3 regions of the Lysinibacillus sp. S1 genome follow, and region 1 is predicted to be linked to each of the others. Evidence: a T-box and tRNA genes for the amino acid it is inferred to sense, from the RefSeq annotation. Region 1 holds a T-box; the other regions hold tRNA genes.

Region 1 (4,479 bases):
GAATGGGAGGTGCTCCTGCATGAGTAAAATGGATGCACGCGTAGTAAGGGATTTATCAGAAAGTAAAAAGCGTGTGATGACAAATGTGGTTCAGCATTTACAGCAACGCCAAGAAAAAAAATCTGCAAAACGCTGGCCATATGGTGTTTTGGCTATGATTTTAAGTGTCTGCATAGGGCTGTTTATATATCAGCAATATAATGAACAACAACAGCAAGCTTCTACTATTCCACCCGTATTAGATGAGCGGATTTTAGAGCTATATTTACAACTTGATTCTTTTATGAACGGAAAGAATCGTTTATATAAGGCAAGCTTTGATAATTTTTTATATTTTGAATCGACCTTTGCTTATGCGCAATCGAAAAAACTAGTACCTACACAAGAGCAAATAGATAAGACACTCGAACAGTTCATGGAAGAGTGGAGCTATGAGGATGATACTCGGCCAACTTATGATAAGCTTCTGCAAATGTTGCAAGTCACAAACGAAGGGTTTATAGAGAACTATGGCAAGCCAATTGCCTATAAAATGGCTACATTTGACTTGTTATGGGAGGCAAGCCAAGCCGATTATAAGGATGTAAGTAATCCCATTCGTACATGGCTTGTCGAGCAAGAAGCCATGAATTATTTAGAACAACATTATCATAAAGACATTGCTTCCTTACGAGAAAAATATAAAATCCCTGAAAAGGACAGCCAAATGAAGCTCATCAGAAGTGGAACGGTCTTAGCGATCAAGGAACATGAATTTTTAGTTGTCTCAGGCGTCTTGGCTAGCGAGGTTGGGCAAAAATCTGTCGATGAATTAGTGCAAAAACATAGTAATGGTACATGGTTCCCTCTAGTGGATGTCCCGCAAACACTATCAGTTGGTGATCGAGTAGAAGTTCAATATAGACAGTCGATTGGGAACGATGACGCTCAGCCATTCATTGATTATAAGGATATCGTAGAAATGAAAATAGTAAAGGAATCTCACTAACAAGAAGCTAGACATTCTCGTGCTATTCAATAGTAAAACATTGCTGAAGAGCTTTTTGATTCAAACCATTCAACAGCCACAATATGCTGATCTCCATTAAAGTATTGCCACTTGTCTCAACGAAATTTTTTAAGATTGTCCACCGTTGACAGACAATTGGTAATTTGCTAAGATGAAGGACAATAAAAGCATACAAATTCGTTGATGAGAAAGAGTAGTGTTTCATTTTGTTCTACAGAGAGCCGACATTTGGTGGAAGTCGGTGTGCAGGTGTTACATGAAAATCCTCTCTGAGAAGATTAGCTGAATGGAGTAAGCTAATCCGGGTGTCTACCGTTAAAAAGAACACGTATGATTGTACGTTGCTGAGTGCTATTGGCCATCGTGTCAATAGAATTAGGGTGGTATTCGCGGTTAACCCCGTCCCTTTTCCTTGGGACGGGGTTTTTTGTATGCCTTTTATACAAATTTGCTTGTATAGGAGGAACTAATATGCAGAAAGTACAAAAGAAAGAAACAACGGTTGAACGAGAAACAAGGATTCGTACATTATGGGCGCAAGAAGGGACCTTCGCCAAATCCGTAAGTAATCGTGCTGAACAGCAGCCCTTTGTATTTTATGAGGGACCCCCAACAGCGAATGGTTTACCACATGTTGGCCATGCATTTGGTAGAACCATAAAAGATGTGGTGGCACGTTATAAAACAATGCAAGGCTATTTAGTTGAACGCAAAGCAGGTTGGGATACACATGGGTTGCCTGTGGAATTAGGGGTAGAAAAGGCATTAGGAATCTCAGGAAAGCAGGAGATTGAGAACTATGGGGTGGAGCAATTTATTCAAGCATGTAAGAAGAGCGTTTTTACCTATGAGCAAAAATGGCGTACTTTTACAGAGCAGCTTGGCTACTGGCTTGACATGGATGATCCTTACCTAACATTAAGTAATGACTATATTGAATCTGTGTGGCATATTTTAAGCCATGTTCACAAGGAAAAACTGTTATACAAAGGACATCGCGTTTCACCTTATTGCCCTAGCTGTCAAACTTCCTTAAGCTCTCATGAGGTGGCACAGGGCTATAAGGATGTTAAGGATTTATCCGTTACTGCAATGTTTAAGCTAGAGGATCGAGACGAATATATCTTAGGTTGGACAACGACGCCTTGGACATTACCAGCCAATGTAGCCTTGGCTATGAATCCTGCTCTTCGATATGTCCGTGTAAGGCATGCAAACAACATCTATATACTAGCCAAATCGTTGGTATCAAAGGTTTTTTCAGAGCCTGTAGAAATATTAAGTGAGCATGACGGACAGGAGTTTGCAGGTGTTTCCTATCTATCACCATTTTCCTATGTAACCGTCGATAAAGGGCATATCATTGTCATGGCAGATTATGTGACAGAGCATAGTGGAACAGGAATTGTACACATAGCACCTGCTTATGGAGAGGACGATTATAAAACGGTGCAGCAACATGGCTTGTCCTTTGTCAATGTAGTTGATCTTAAAGGCTGTTATACAGAAGCGGTAGCTGAGCTTGTTGGACGATTTGTGAAAGAATGTGATGTCGATATCATTAAAATGCTTGCAGCAAAAGAGCTTTTATTTGCTAAAGAAAAATATGAGCACAGCTATCCGCATTGCTGGCGCTGTGATTCACCATTATTGTACTATGCAACAGATAGCTGGTTTATCAAAATGTCGGCATTAAAAGAGCAGCTTTTACAAAATAATCAGCAGGTGACATGGTACCCTAGCCATATTAAGGATGGACGATTTGGCAACTTCCTAGAAAACTTAGTGGATTGGAATATTAGTCGTAATCGTTATTGGGGAACACCACTCAATGTGTGGATTTGTCAGGATTGCAATCATGAGGAGGCACCTAACAGTGTTGCATCGCTACAACAATTAGCCAAAGGAGCTGTCAATGAACAATTAGAGCTGCATAAGCCATTTATAGATGCCATTGTCTTTACCTGTCCTGTCTGCCAGGGCAACATGAAACGTACGCCTGAAGTTATCGATGTTTGGTTTGACAGTGGCTCGATGCCATTTGCCCAACAGCATTAYCCTTTTGAAGACGTGACGAACTTTCATCATCTGTTTCCAGCAGATGTGGTCATTGAGGGCATCGACCAAACGCGAGGATTTTTCTATAGCTTATTAGCAGTATCGACCTTGTTTACAGGAAAACCACCTTATAAAAATGTGCTATCGTTAGGGCATGTACTCGATGAGCATGGACAGAAGATGTCCAAAAGTAAAGGCAATGCATTAGAGCCTGTTGAGTTAATCCAGGAGTATGGAGCAGATGCTCTACGTTGGGCATTTTTAGTTGATAGCTCACCATGGAATCCAAAGCGTTTTTCGAAGAAAATTGTCTTAGATGCGAAATCTAAGCTAGTGGATACACTCGACAATACGTTTAAATTTTATGACATGTATGCCCAAATCGATAACTTTACGTATGATGCTACAAATACAGGTACCGGTTCACAGCTAGATCATTGGATATTGTCCCGCTTACATCACACTATCCAGCTTGTCACAACCTCTATGGATGATTATCAATTTACACAGGCTACAAGGGAAATTGGTCAATTGGTGGAAGAGTTAAGCAATTGGTATATACGTCGTTCACGTGCTAGATTTTGGGCAAATGGAATGACAGCAGATAAACGAGGTGCATTTAGCACACTTTACGAGGCACTGACATCCATTTGTCAATTAATAGCACCGTTTACACCATTTATAGCAGAGGATATCTACCGTCAACTATCTGGAAAAAGTGTTCATCTTGAGGAATATCCACTATTCGACGATCAACTAGTGGATGTGAAGCTTGAACAAGAAATGGCAACGGTCTTAACAGTTGTGGAACTTGGACGTAGCATTCGCAATAGTCAGGGAATAAAGGTCAAGCAGCCTTTAAGTGAACTCATTGTTGCCCTAAAAGGTGAACTGTCGGATTACCAAGCCTATAGCGAACTCATTCAAGATGAGTTAAACATCAAAGCTTGTAGATGGACACATGATTTTTCAGCCTATGAAAGCGTGCATTATAAATTGAATTTTAAAACAGCGGGAGCGGCATTTGGTCCAAAGGTTCATCAAGTAAAAGAGTATGTGTTGGCATTAACAGAGGAAGAGAAACAAAGGCTACAACATTATGAAACTGTGGATCTCATGATGGACGGTCAACAGCTAACATTATTAAGAGAACATGTAATAGCTGAATCAATCGTCAAGGACCATTATATTTTAGCGGAGGATAGCACTTGCCGTGTCTTGATGAATGTTCAACTTACAGAGAGCTTACTACAAGAAGGGCAAATACGAGAATTAATTCGTACAATACAAGATGCACGAAAAAAATGGCAGCTACCAGTGGCGCAATATGTATCGATTGCCTTTAATGGTAGTGCAGGGGTACTTTTCATGATTCAGCAGCACGAAGCTTTATTACAAGAAAATGTATTAGT
Region 2 (4,530 bases), 1.1 Mb from region 1:
TGGTTGTATTGAAATTCTAACCCATGCCCCTTAGCGGGGCAGGAGACAGTGTCAGGCGGACAGTTTGACTGGGGCGGTCGCCTCCTAAAAGGTAACGGAGGCGCCCAAAGGTTCCCTCAGAATGGTTGGAAATCATTCGTAGAGTGTAAAGGCACAAGGGAGCTTGACTGCGAGACCTACAAGTCGAGCAGGGTCGAAAGACGGGCTTAGTGATCCGGTGGTTCCGCATGGAAGGGCCATCGCTCAACGGATAAAAGCTACCCCGGGGATAACAGGCTTATCTCCCCCAAGAGTCCACATCGACGGGGAGGTTTGGCACCTCGATGTCGGCTCATCGCATCCTGGGGCTGTAGTCGGTCCCAAGGGTTGGGCTGTTCGCCCATTAAAGCGGTACGCGAGCTGGGTTCAGAACGTCGTGAGACAGTTCGGTCCCTATCCGTCGTGGGCGTAGGAAATTTGAGAGGAGCTGTCCTTAGTACGAGAGGACCGGGATGGACACACCGCTGGTGTACCAGTTGTCTTGCCAAAGGCATCGCTGGGTAGCTATGTGTGGACGGGATAAGTGCTGAAAGCATCTAAGCATGAAGCCCCCCTCAAGATGAGATTTCCCATTACGCAAGTAAGTAAGATCCCTCAAAGACGATGAGGTAGATAGGTTCGAGGTGGAAGTGTGGTGACACATGGAGCTGACGAATACTAATCGATCGAGGACTTAACCAAAAAGTTTGAAACATTCAATGCGCCGTTTATCCAGTTTTGAAAGAACAACTCTTTCTATAAAGAGAGCTTTTAGATACATTAGTACGAAGTGTATGGAAGCTTAACAATAGGCTTCTGCTGATGGCAAAGTGGTCACACCCGTTCCCATACCGAACACGGAAGTTAAGCTCTTTAGCGCCGATGGTAGTTGGGGGCTTCCCCCTGTGAGAGTAGGACGTCGCTAGGCATAATACCCAGGAGGATTAGCTCAGCTGGGAGAGCATCTGCCTTACAAGCAGAGGGTCGGCGGTTCGAGCCCGTCATCCTCCACCATATGCCGGTTTAGCTCAGCAGGTAGAGCAACTGACTTGTAATCAGTAGGTCGTGGGTTCGATTCCTATAGCCGGCACCATTTTTTCGAGCCATTAGCTCAGTTGGTAGAGCATCTGACTTTTAATCAGAGGGTCGAAGGTTCGAGTCCTTCATGGCTCACCATTTATAAATAATAATAAGCGGGTGTGGCGGAATTGGCAGACGCACTAGACTTAGGATCTAGCGCCGCAAGGCGTGGGGGTTCGACTCCCTTCACCCGCACCATTATTTTCATTGCCAGATAAAAAAGCTTATGCACATGCGGAAGTAGTTCAGTGGTAGAACACCACCTTGCCAAGGTGGGGGTCGCGAGTTCGAACCTCGTCTTCCGCTCCAAATGTGCCGGGGTGGCGGAACTGGCAGACGCACAGGACTTAAAATCCTGCGGTAGGTGACTACCGTACCGGTTCGATTCCGGTCCTCGGCACCATTTTAAATGCGCCCGTAGCTCAATTGGATAGAGCGTCTGACTACGGATCAGAAGGTTATGGGTTCGACTCCTGTCGGGCGCGCCAAAAGAACAACGGGAAGTAGCTCAGCTTGGTAGAGCACTTGGTTTGGGACCAAGGGGTCGCAGGTTCGAATCCTGTCTTCCCGACCATTTCCAAAAAGATTATGGGGCCTTAGCTCAGCTGGGAGAGCGCCTGCCTTGCACGCAGGAGGTCAGCGGTTCGATCCCGCTAGGCTCCACCATAAGTAAATTAACCAGTATAAAGATCCTGGCGGCGTAGCTCAGCTGGCTAGAGCGTACGGTTCATACCCGTAAGGTCGGGGGTTCGATCCCCTCTGCCGCCATCTTAAAGGACCTTTAGCTCAGTTGGTTAGAGCAGACGGCTCATAACCGTCCGGTCGCAGGTTCGAGTCCTGCAAGGTCCACCATTTATATATTGTAACGGAGGTATACCCAAGTCTGGCTGAAGGGATCGGTCTTGAAAACCGACAGGCGGGTAACACCGCGCGGGGGTTCGAATCCCTCTACCTCCTCCAGTTTTAAATTTTTATAAATGGTGCTTTAAAAACTCGAAACAACATAAAATTATCGCGGGGTGGAGCAGTGGTAGCTCGTCGGGCTCATAACCCGAAGGTCGTTGGTTCAAATCCGGCCCCCGCAACCAAAAGGTCCCGTGGTGTAGCGGTTAACATGCCTGCCTGTCACGCAGGAGATCGCCGGTTCGATCCCGGTCGGGACCGCCATTTTTAAAGATAAAAGTCATGAGAAGCAAAAAAGTGAGCAAGCTTAGCATGGACGAAATGGGTCAGTAGCTCAGTTGGTAGAGCATTAGATTGAAGCTCTAAGTGTCGGCGGTTCGATTCCGTCCTGACCCACCATTTATGCGGGTGTAGTTTAATGGTAAAACCTCAGCCTTCCAAGCTGATGTCGTGGGTTCGATTCCCATCACCCGCTCCAAGGGCCTATAGCTCAGCTGGTTAGAGCGCACGCCTGATAAGCGTGAGGTCGATGGTTCGAGTCCATTTAGGCCCACCATTATTCCGAAGTAGCTCAGTTGGTAGTAGCACCTGACTGTTAATCAGGTTGTCGCAGGTTCGAGTCCTGCCTTCGGAGCCATTTTTATTTTGGGGAAGTACTCAAGAGGCTGAAGAGGCGCCCCTGCTAAGGGTGTAGGTCGGGTAACCGGCGCGAGGGTTCAAATCCCTCCTTCTCCGCCATGGGCCCGTTGGTCAAGTGGTTAAGACACCGCCCTTTCACGGCGGTAACACGGGTTCGAATCCCGTACGGGTCATACTAAAAACAGTAGATGCAATTGCATCTACTGTTTTTTGATATTCATAGATACAAAATTTACTCTTGATTCAATGCATTTTCATCCATATAAACTACTTCCCAGATATGCCCATCTACATCTTGAAAACCCCAACCATACATAAATCCGTGATCTTGTGGTTCACTATAAGGTTTACCACCAGAGGCAAGTGCCTTATTCACTAATTGATCTACTTGTTCTCGGTTTTCAGCAGAGAGACATAAGATTGCTTCTGCAGAAGTAGTAGTATCTGTAACTTCTTTTTTACTAAATCCTTTAAATCGTTCTTCAACCATTATTAATACGAAGATATTTTCGCTAATAATCATTGAGGCTGTTGTTTCATCACTGAATTGTTGATTGAACTCAAAACCTAATTCCTTAAAAAAACTGATAGATTTGTTTAGATCTTTTACTGGTAAATTGATAAAGATATTTTTCGATTGAAAAGCCATTTAGTATCACCTCCAAATTGACAGTATCATGGAGCATAAAGTCGTGTCAATTATAGCAAAGCGGGGCGCAAATGGAAGCCATTAGCACTATTAGAAGTAGGCGTTATGTCAACAAAAACAGAAAGGTTATATCTTCAACCTTTCTGTTTAAAAAGTTTTAACTATTTATCCTCTGGCTAGCATTCTTTCAAGTGAACTAAGTGCTTCAGCGGTAGTATGTTCATCTACTTGTATACGGTTATGAGGTTGACCTTGCTCAATATTTTCTAAGCTCCATAACAAATGTGGAAGGTCAATTCGATTCATTGTTAAACAAGGACAAAAGTTTTCGTTTAAGGAGACAATATGTTTATCAGGATGCTGCTTAATAATGCGATTGACAAGGTTCATTTCTGTTCCAATTGCCCATGCAGATCCGCTTGGAGCTCGATTGATTGTATCAATAATGTATTTTGTGGAGCCTGCATCATCAGCCGCTGCAACCACTTCACGGCTGCACTCAGGGTGAACAATTATCCTCATAGTCGGGTGTTCTTTGCGAATAACCTCTGTATGTTGAACAGTAAAACCTTCGTGCACAGAGCAGTGACCCTTCCAAAGAATAACCTGGATATTTTCAAGTGGCTCTTTTGTTTCGAGCAAGTTCTTATGCGGATTCCAAACAGCCATATTTTCAAGAGGTATACCTAAATCATAGGCAGTATTTCTTCCTAAATGTTGGTCAGGTAAAAAGAAGATACGCTGTTTTTGGGTAAAAGCCCATTGAACAAGTTCCTTTGCATTCGATGAAGTGACACAAGCACCACCATGTCTTCCAGTAAAGGCTTTAATAGCCGCAGTTGAGTTAACATAGGTTAGAGGAATAATCGTATCACCAAAGAGTTCTTGAAGAATTGGCCATGCTTGTTCAGTTTGATAAATATCAGCCATATCAGCCATTGAACAACCAGCGCGCATATCTGGTAAATAGACATGTTGCTGTTTCGTTGTCAGCATATCAGCAGTTTCTGCCATAAAATGTACACCGCAAAATACGATGTGTTCAGCTTCCTTATTTGCTGCGGATAATTGAGCTAACTGTAAAGAATCCCCAGTTGCATCTGCAAATTGAATGACTTCATCTTTTTGATAATGGTGGCCAGGAATAAATAATTTAGGACCTAATTTTTTCTTTATTGATAAAATACGAGATTCCATTTCCTTTACAGATAGTGCCCGATAATGCTCTGGGAGTAATGTCG
Region 3 (4,530 bases), 2.3 Mb from region 1:
TGCAATTCTCACAAGTACCAATGGCCTTAGCAGTGCCTATTATTGCTGGTAAAATGACTTCTCAACGCCCACTTGTATTGATGTTTACATCCTTCTATTTAGTAGGCTTTGTTGGGGTTGTCATGGAATGGACAAGTCTTGGGGTACTGTGGATGGTTCTTCTAGGGTTAGCAGGTGGTTCTTCATTCGCCCTAGCAATGATGTTCTTCACTCTCCGGACTCGTACTGCATTTGAAGCAGCAGATTTATCAGGCTTTGCGCAATCTTTGGGTTATTTATTTGCCGCAATTGGTCCTATTCTTTTTGGCTACTTGCATGATTTATTTGGCGGCTGGAATATTGCGGGATGGCTCTTTGTCGTTGTAGCAATGTTACTCTTCTTTTGCTCAATGAGAGCCTCTAAGGATGAATATGTGCATTAAAATTAAATAAAGCAGGTGGATTTGATTCCTCCATCTGCTCTATTTCTATAGTGTTTACACATTACTTAATTGTCGGGTTGCGGAGTAATGTTAGCAATTCAGCAAGGCATTCTGATGCTTCATTATTATGAGCTGTTATAGTAGAAAAAATAGGAACAGCCTCTTGTAAAAGCATATAACTATAATAGTAATAGCCTACAAAAGCTTGCTCCTCATAGCCCTTTGGCGTTTCTTTCTCCCACTCCTGCTCATCATTATCCTCATTTTCTATCCACAAATAGTTGACGTCTAATAGCTCCTGCATATTTTTAACAGTATTGACTGGGTCGAGATAATCCTTGGTAATAGCATGTGCCACAGCTAAATATAACTGTACCTCTTGTAAGGAGACAACCTCTAATTTTTTACGAGTAAGCTTTTTTAGCAGGACAAGCAAAACCCATGGTGTCACCTGCCACAGTGTACCTTGATGTTCAATTAATTCAGCTAGTTGTGTGTATTGCTCCTGTTCTATCAGCTTAGGAATGGCTGTACCTCTACCATAAGGTGTCGTCAATTGTCTCCATGGGATATTGGGAATTTGCTGATCTAACATAGTAAGCCCTCTCTCATCAAAAGTATCGAAAGTAAACAATTCTTTTACACTAATAGCATGGTTTTTGATAAAAATAATTTGGTGTATGATAAATATTTACATAGGGTTTATGGAATATATGAGTTGTGGCAGGGGAAAGTGGTGGGATTAACCATGTCCAGTTGCCTGTAACTTCTCTTCCTGTTGATTTTTCTGCCTCCTCAAACAATTTAAACTGCTGAGCTGCTGTATGATGATCAACAATGCTCACACCATCTTCTTTAAATGAGTGAAGAACAGCAATATTAAGTTCTACTAAAGCACGATCACGCCAAAGAGACGCTTGTTTGGTTGTATCAAGATTAAAAATCTCTGCAATTGCAGGTAACATATTATAACGATCATGATCTGCTAAATTTCGTGCGCCAATCTCTGTTCCCATATACCAGCCGTTAAATGGAGCTGCTTGAAAATCAATTCCAGCCATTTGAAAACGCATACTCGAAATAATAGGTACGGCATACCACTTCATTCCTAATTTTTCCACATCGTTTGACTCTGGATGACGGATTGAGACCTCTACTATATTTTCTTCAGGAATTACAAACATTTGAGGAGCACGATTATCTACCTGTATAACGAGTGGTAGTACATCAAAATCAGTTCCTTTACCTCTCCATCCTAACGACTCACACACTTTTGTAAATTTAATGGACTGTGAATCTCCAATAATGCCTGCATCTGTTTCATAGCCTGCATAACGAATTAGTTGATGATTCCAAATCCGTACTCTATCTGAAGCAAACACTGTTATAGTTGGACGAATTTTCCCATGATTTGTCGCATAATCAATATGTTCTAGTAATTTTTGAAAAATAGCCTTTTCATCTAAAACATCACGTGCATCTACCACATGCAGTGACTGCCAAAACAGACGTCCAATACACTTATTGCTATTTCGCCATGCCACACGTGCGCCAAAAACTAGCTCCTCTGTTGTTGGGTGATATTTACCTGCATCCTTAACTGCCTGTAATCTATTCTTTAACCAAAGTTCTGATTCATTTTGTTCTGTCTGATATAGACTTAAAAATTGCTGTATCTCCTGTATATTCATATCGATTCCTCCACTTATCCTCATATTAGAGGAACAAAACAACAAGCACCATGAAAATAGTAATTGAAAAAACATACATATTTTATATATGAAATAGTTTGTTCATATTTACTCTATAGACTCTCTTTCGTAAGAGAATGTAAGGGAGAAAGATTTTAATTATTATAAAAAGGCTACAGTAGTCATGTAGCCTTTTTCAGGGGGTTGTAGAACAAAGAAATCAATAGAATTTTTGTAAATGGTGAAAAAGCTATACGTTCTGGGCTACTTACTTGCTGCTGTTGCTTCGCTTTCGCATAGAGCAGAACCAGTTTCACAAATTCTCTGGCCAGGATTTCGCCTGTATCGCTATACTAGAGAAGTCGTCAAGCAGCCTTCACAAAAGTATTGACCATGGAAGTGTACGTGGTAAGTGAAACGGCTTATAGGATGCCCATAGTAAGATGCTAGGGGAATTAAATTCAGTCCCTCACCTTGCAAATAGGTCTTTTTCTGCTATTGCATTATCTTTTATCGTTTAAAGAACAGGAGAATAGAAAAAAGCATGTAACACACATCTGTGCTACATGCTTGATGACCCGTACGGGATTCGAACCCGTGTTACCGCCGTGAAAGGGCGGTGTCTTAACCACTTGACCAACGGGCCGTGGCTCCGAAGGCAGGACTCGAACCTGCGACAACCTGATTAACAGTCAGGTGCTACTACCAACTGAGCTACTTCGGAATAATATGGGCCTAAATGGACTCGAACCATCGACCTCACGCTTATCAGGCGTGCGCTCTAACCAGCTGAGCTATAGGCCCATTTTGGAGCGGGTGATGAGAATCGAACTCACGACATCAGCTTGGAAGGCTGAGGTTTTACCATTAAACTACACCCGCAATAATGGTGGGTCAGGACGGAATCGAACCGCCGACACTTAGAGCTTCAATCTAATGCTCTACCAACTGAGCTACTGACCCGAAAAATGGAGGAGGTAGAGGGATTCGAACCCCCGCGCGGTGTTACCCGCCTGTCGGTTTTCAAGACCGATCCCTTCAGCCAGACTTGGGTATACCTCCAAAAATATTACAATGGTGGAGCCTAGCGGGATCGAACCGCTGACCTCCTGCGTGCAAGGCAGGCGCTCTCCCAGCTGAGCTAAGGCCCCATTTATCATGAAAGATGGTCGGAATGACAGGATTCGAACCTACGACCCCTTGGTCCCAAACCAAGTGCTCTACCAAGCTGAGCTACATTCCGTAAACATGATTTTATTGGCGCGCCCGACAGGAGTCGAACCCATAACCTTCTGATCCGTAGTCAGACGCTCTATCCAATTGAGCTACGGGCGCATGTTAATTAAAAAATGATGAGCCATGAAGGACTCGAACCTTCGACCCTCTGATTAAAAGTCAGATGCTCTACCAACTGAGCTAATGGCTCGTGAAATTAAAAATGGCTGGGGTACTAGGATTCGAACCTAGGCATGACGGAATCAAAATCCGTTGCCTTACCGCTTGGCTATACCCCAATTTTAAAATGGGGCGACTGATGGGAATCGAACCCACGAATGTCGGAACCACAATCCGATGCGTTAACCACTTCGCCACAATCGCCACTATATAGATTATATTAGCTGTATTATGAACGAGTACCTCAATACCTGGCAGGGGCAGTAGGAATCGAACCCACACCAAAGGTTTTGGAGACCTCTATTCTACCGTTGAACTATGCCCCTAAAATGGTGGAGGGGGACGGATTCGAACCGCCGAACCCTAAGGAGCGGATTTACAGTCCGCCGCGTTTAGCCACTTCGCTACCCCTCCAAGGGAATGGTGCCGGCGATAGGAGTCGAACCCACGACCTACTGATTACAAGTCAGTTGCTCTACCAACTGAGCTACACCGGCAATAATAATGGCGGTCCCGACCGGGATCGAACCGGCGATCTCCTGCGTGACAGGCAGGCATGTTAACCGCTACACCACGGGACCAAAATGGTGGAGGATGACGGGCTCGAACCGCCGACCCCCTGCTTGTAAGGCAGGTGCTCTCCCAGCTGAGCTAATCCTCCACAAAAAATAAGCGAAGCGACGTCCTACTCTCACAGGGGGAAGCCCCCAACTACCATCGGCGCTAAAGAGCTTAACTTCCGTGTTCGGTATGGGAACGGGTGTGACCTCTTTGCCATCATCACTTCACTTATTCAGCTGAAAGACTTATTCTTTCAAAACTAGATAAACGATACATTGAATGTTTCAAACTTTTTTGGTTAAGTCCTCGATCGATTAGTATTCGTCAGCTCCATGTGTCACCACACTTCCACCTCGAACCTATCTACCTCATCGTCTTTGAGGGATCTTACTTACTTGCGTAATGGGAAATCTCATCTTGAGGGGGGCTTCATGCTTAGATGCTTTCAGCACTTATCCCGT

The links. The T-box of region 1 lies ahead of ileS (isoleucine--tRNA ligase). A T-box ahead of a tRNA ligase gene usually reads a tRNA of that ligase, here a tRNA-Ile.
Region 2: it encodes a tRNA-Ile, which carries the amino acid that the T-box ahead of ileS (isoleucine--tRNA ligase) is inferred to sense. The anticodon was not compared.
Region 3: it encodes a tRNA-Ile, which carries the amino acid that the T-box ahead of ileS (isoleucine--tRNA ligase) is inferred to sense. The anticodon was not compared.

Annotation. Positions count from the first base shown of each region.
Region 1 is NZ_CP173154.1:219,268-223,746, forward strand. It holds gene ACHZEU_RS01150 (sigma-70 family RNA polymerase sigma factor) at 1-27, shown strand, start outside; gene ACHZEU_RS01155 (DUF3221 domain-containing protein) at 20-988, shown strand; T-box leader at 1,181-1,419, shown strand; gene ileS (isoleucine--tRNA ligase) at 1,481-4,479, shown strand, end outside.
Region 2 is NZ_CP173154.1:3,809,334-3,813,863, forward strand. It holds rRNA gene ACHZEU_RS18935 (23S ribosomal RNA) at 1-720, shown strand, start outside; rRNA gene rrf (5S ribosomal RNA) at 831-946, shown strand; tRNA gene ACHZEU_RS18945 (tRNA-Val) at 957-1,032, shown strand; tRNA gene ACHZEU_RS18950 (tRNA-Thr) at 1,036-1,111, shown strand; tRNA gene ACHZEU_RS18955 (tRNA-Lys) at 1,119-1,194, shown strand; tRNA gene ACHZEU_RS18960 (tRNA-Leu) at 1,212-1,296, shown strand; tRNA gene ACHZEU_RS18965 (tRNA-Gly) at 1,333-1,407, shown strand; tRNA gene ACHZEU_RS18970 (tRNA-Leu) at 1,413-1,501, shown strand; tRNA gene ACHZEU_RS18975 (tRNA-Arg) at 1,510-1,586, shown strand; tRNA gene ACHZEU_RS18980 (tRNA-Pro) at 1,596-1,672, shown strand; tRNA gene ACHZEU_RS18985 (tRNA-Ala) at 1,689-1,764, shown strand; tRNA gene ACHZEU_RS18990 (tRNA-Met) at 1,793-1,866, shown strand; tRNA gene ACHZEU_RS18995 (tRNA-Ile) at 1,874-1,950, shown strand; tRNA gene ACHZEU_RS19000 (tRNA-Ser) at 1,966-2,058, shown strand; tRNA gene ACHZEU_RS19005 (tRNA-Met) at 2,112-2,186, shown strand; tRNA gene ACHZEU_RS19010 (tRNA-Asp) at 2,190-2,265, shown strand; tRNA gene ACHZEU_RS19015 (tRNA-Phe) at 2,325-2,400, shown strand; tRNA gene ACHZEU_RS19020 (tRNA-Gly) at 2,406-2,479, shown strand; tRNA gene ACHZEU_RS19025 (tRNA-Ile) at 2,481-2,557, shown strand; tRNA gene ACHZEU_RS19030 (tRNA-Asn) at 2,562-2,638, shown strand; tRNA gene ACHZEU_RS19035 (tRNA-Ser) at 2,649-2,739, shown strand; tRNA gene ACHZEU_RS19040 (tRNA-Glu) at 2,742-2,813, shown strand; gene ACHZEU_RS19045 (VOC family protein) at 2,873-3,289, opposite strand; gene nadA (quinolinate synthase NadA) at 3,455-4,530, opposite strand, start outside.
Region 3 is NZ_CP173154.1:2,471,338-2,475,867, forward strand. It holds gene ACHZEU_RS12250 (MFS transporter) at 1-422, shown strand, start outside; gene ACHZEU_RS12255 (hypothetical protein) at 484-1,017, opposite strand; gene ACHZEU_RS12260 (nitric oxide synthase oxygenase) at 1,067-2,113, opposite strand; tRNA gene ACHZEU_RS12265 (tRNA-Glu) at 2,688-2,759, opposite strand; tRNA gene ACHZEU_RS12270 (tRNA-Asn) at 2,761-2,837, opposite strand; tRNA gene ACHZEU_RS12275 (tRNA-Ile) at 2,844-2,917, opposite strand; tRNA gene ACHZEU_RS12280 (tRNA-Gly) at 2,922-2,995, opposite strand; tRNA gene ACHZEU_RS12285 (tRNA-Phe) at 3,001-3,076, opposite strand; tRNA gene ACHZEU_RS12290 (tRNA-Ser) at 3,083-3,175, opposite strand; tRNA gene ACHZEU_RS12295 (tRNA-Ala) at 3,189-3,264, opposite strand; tRNA gene ACHZEU_RS12300 (tRNA-Pro) at 3,280-3,356, opposite strand; tRNA gene ACHZEU_RS12305 (tRNA-Arg) at 3,372-3,448, opposite strand; tRNA gene ACHZEU_RS12310 (tRNA-Lys) at 3,467-3,539, opposite strand; tRNA gene ACHZEU_RS12315 (tRNA-Gln) at 3,553-3,627, opposite strand; tRNA gene ACHZEU_RS12320 (tRNA-His) at 3,637-3,712, opposite strand; tRNA gene ACHZEU_RS12325 (tRNA-Trp) at 3,761-3,834, opposite strand; tRNA gene ACHZEU_RS12330 (tRNA-Tyr) at 3,839-3,922, opposite strand; tRNA gene ACHZEU_RS12335 (tRNA-Thr) at 3,930-4,005, opposite strand; tRNA gene ACHZEU_RS12340 (tRNA-Asp) at 4,014-4,089, opposite strand; tRNA gene ACHZEU_RS12345 (tRNA-Val) at 4,094-4,169, opposite strand; rRNA gene rrf (5S ribosomal RNA) at 4,181-4,296, opposite strand; rRNA gene ACHZEU_RS12355 (23S ribosomal RNA) at 4,364-4,530, opposite strand, start outside.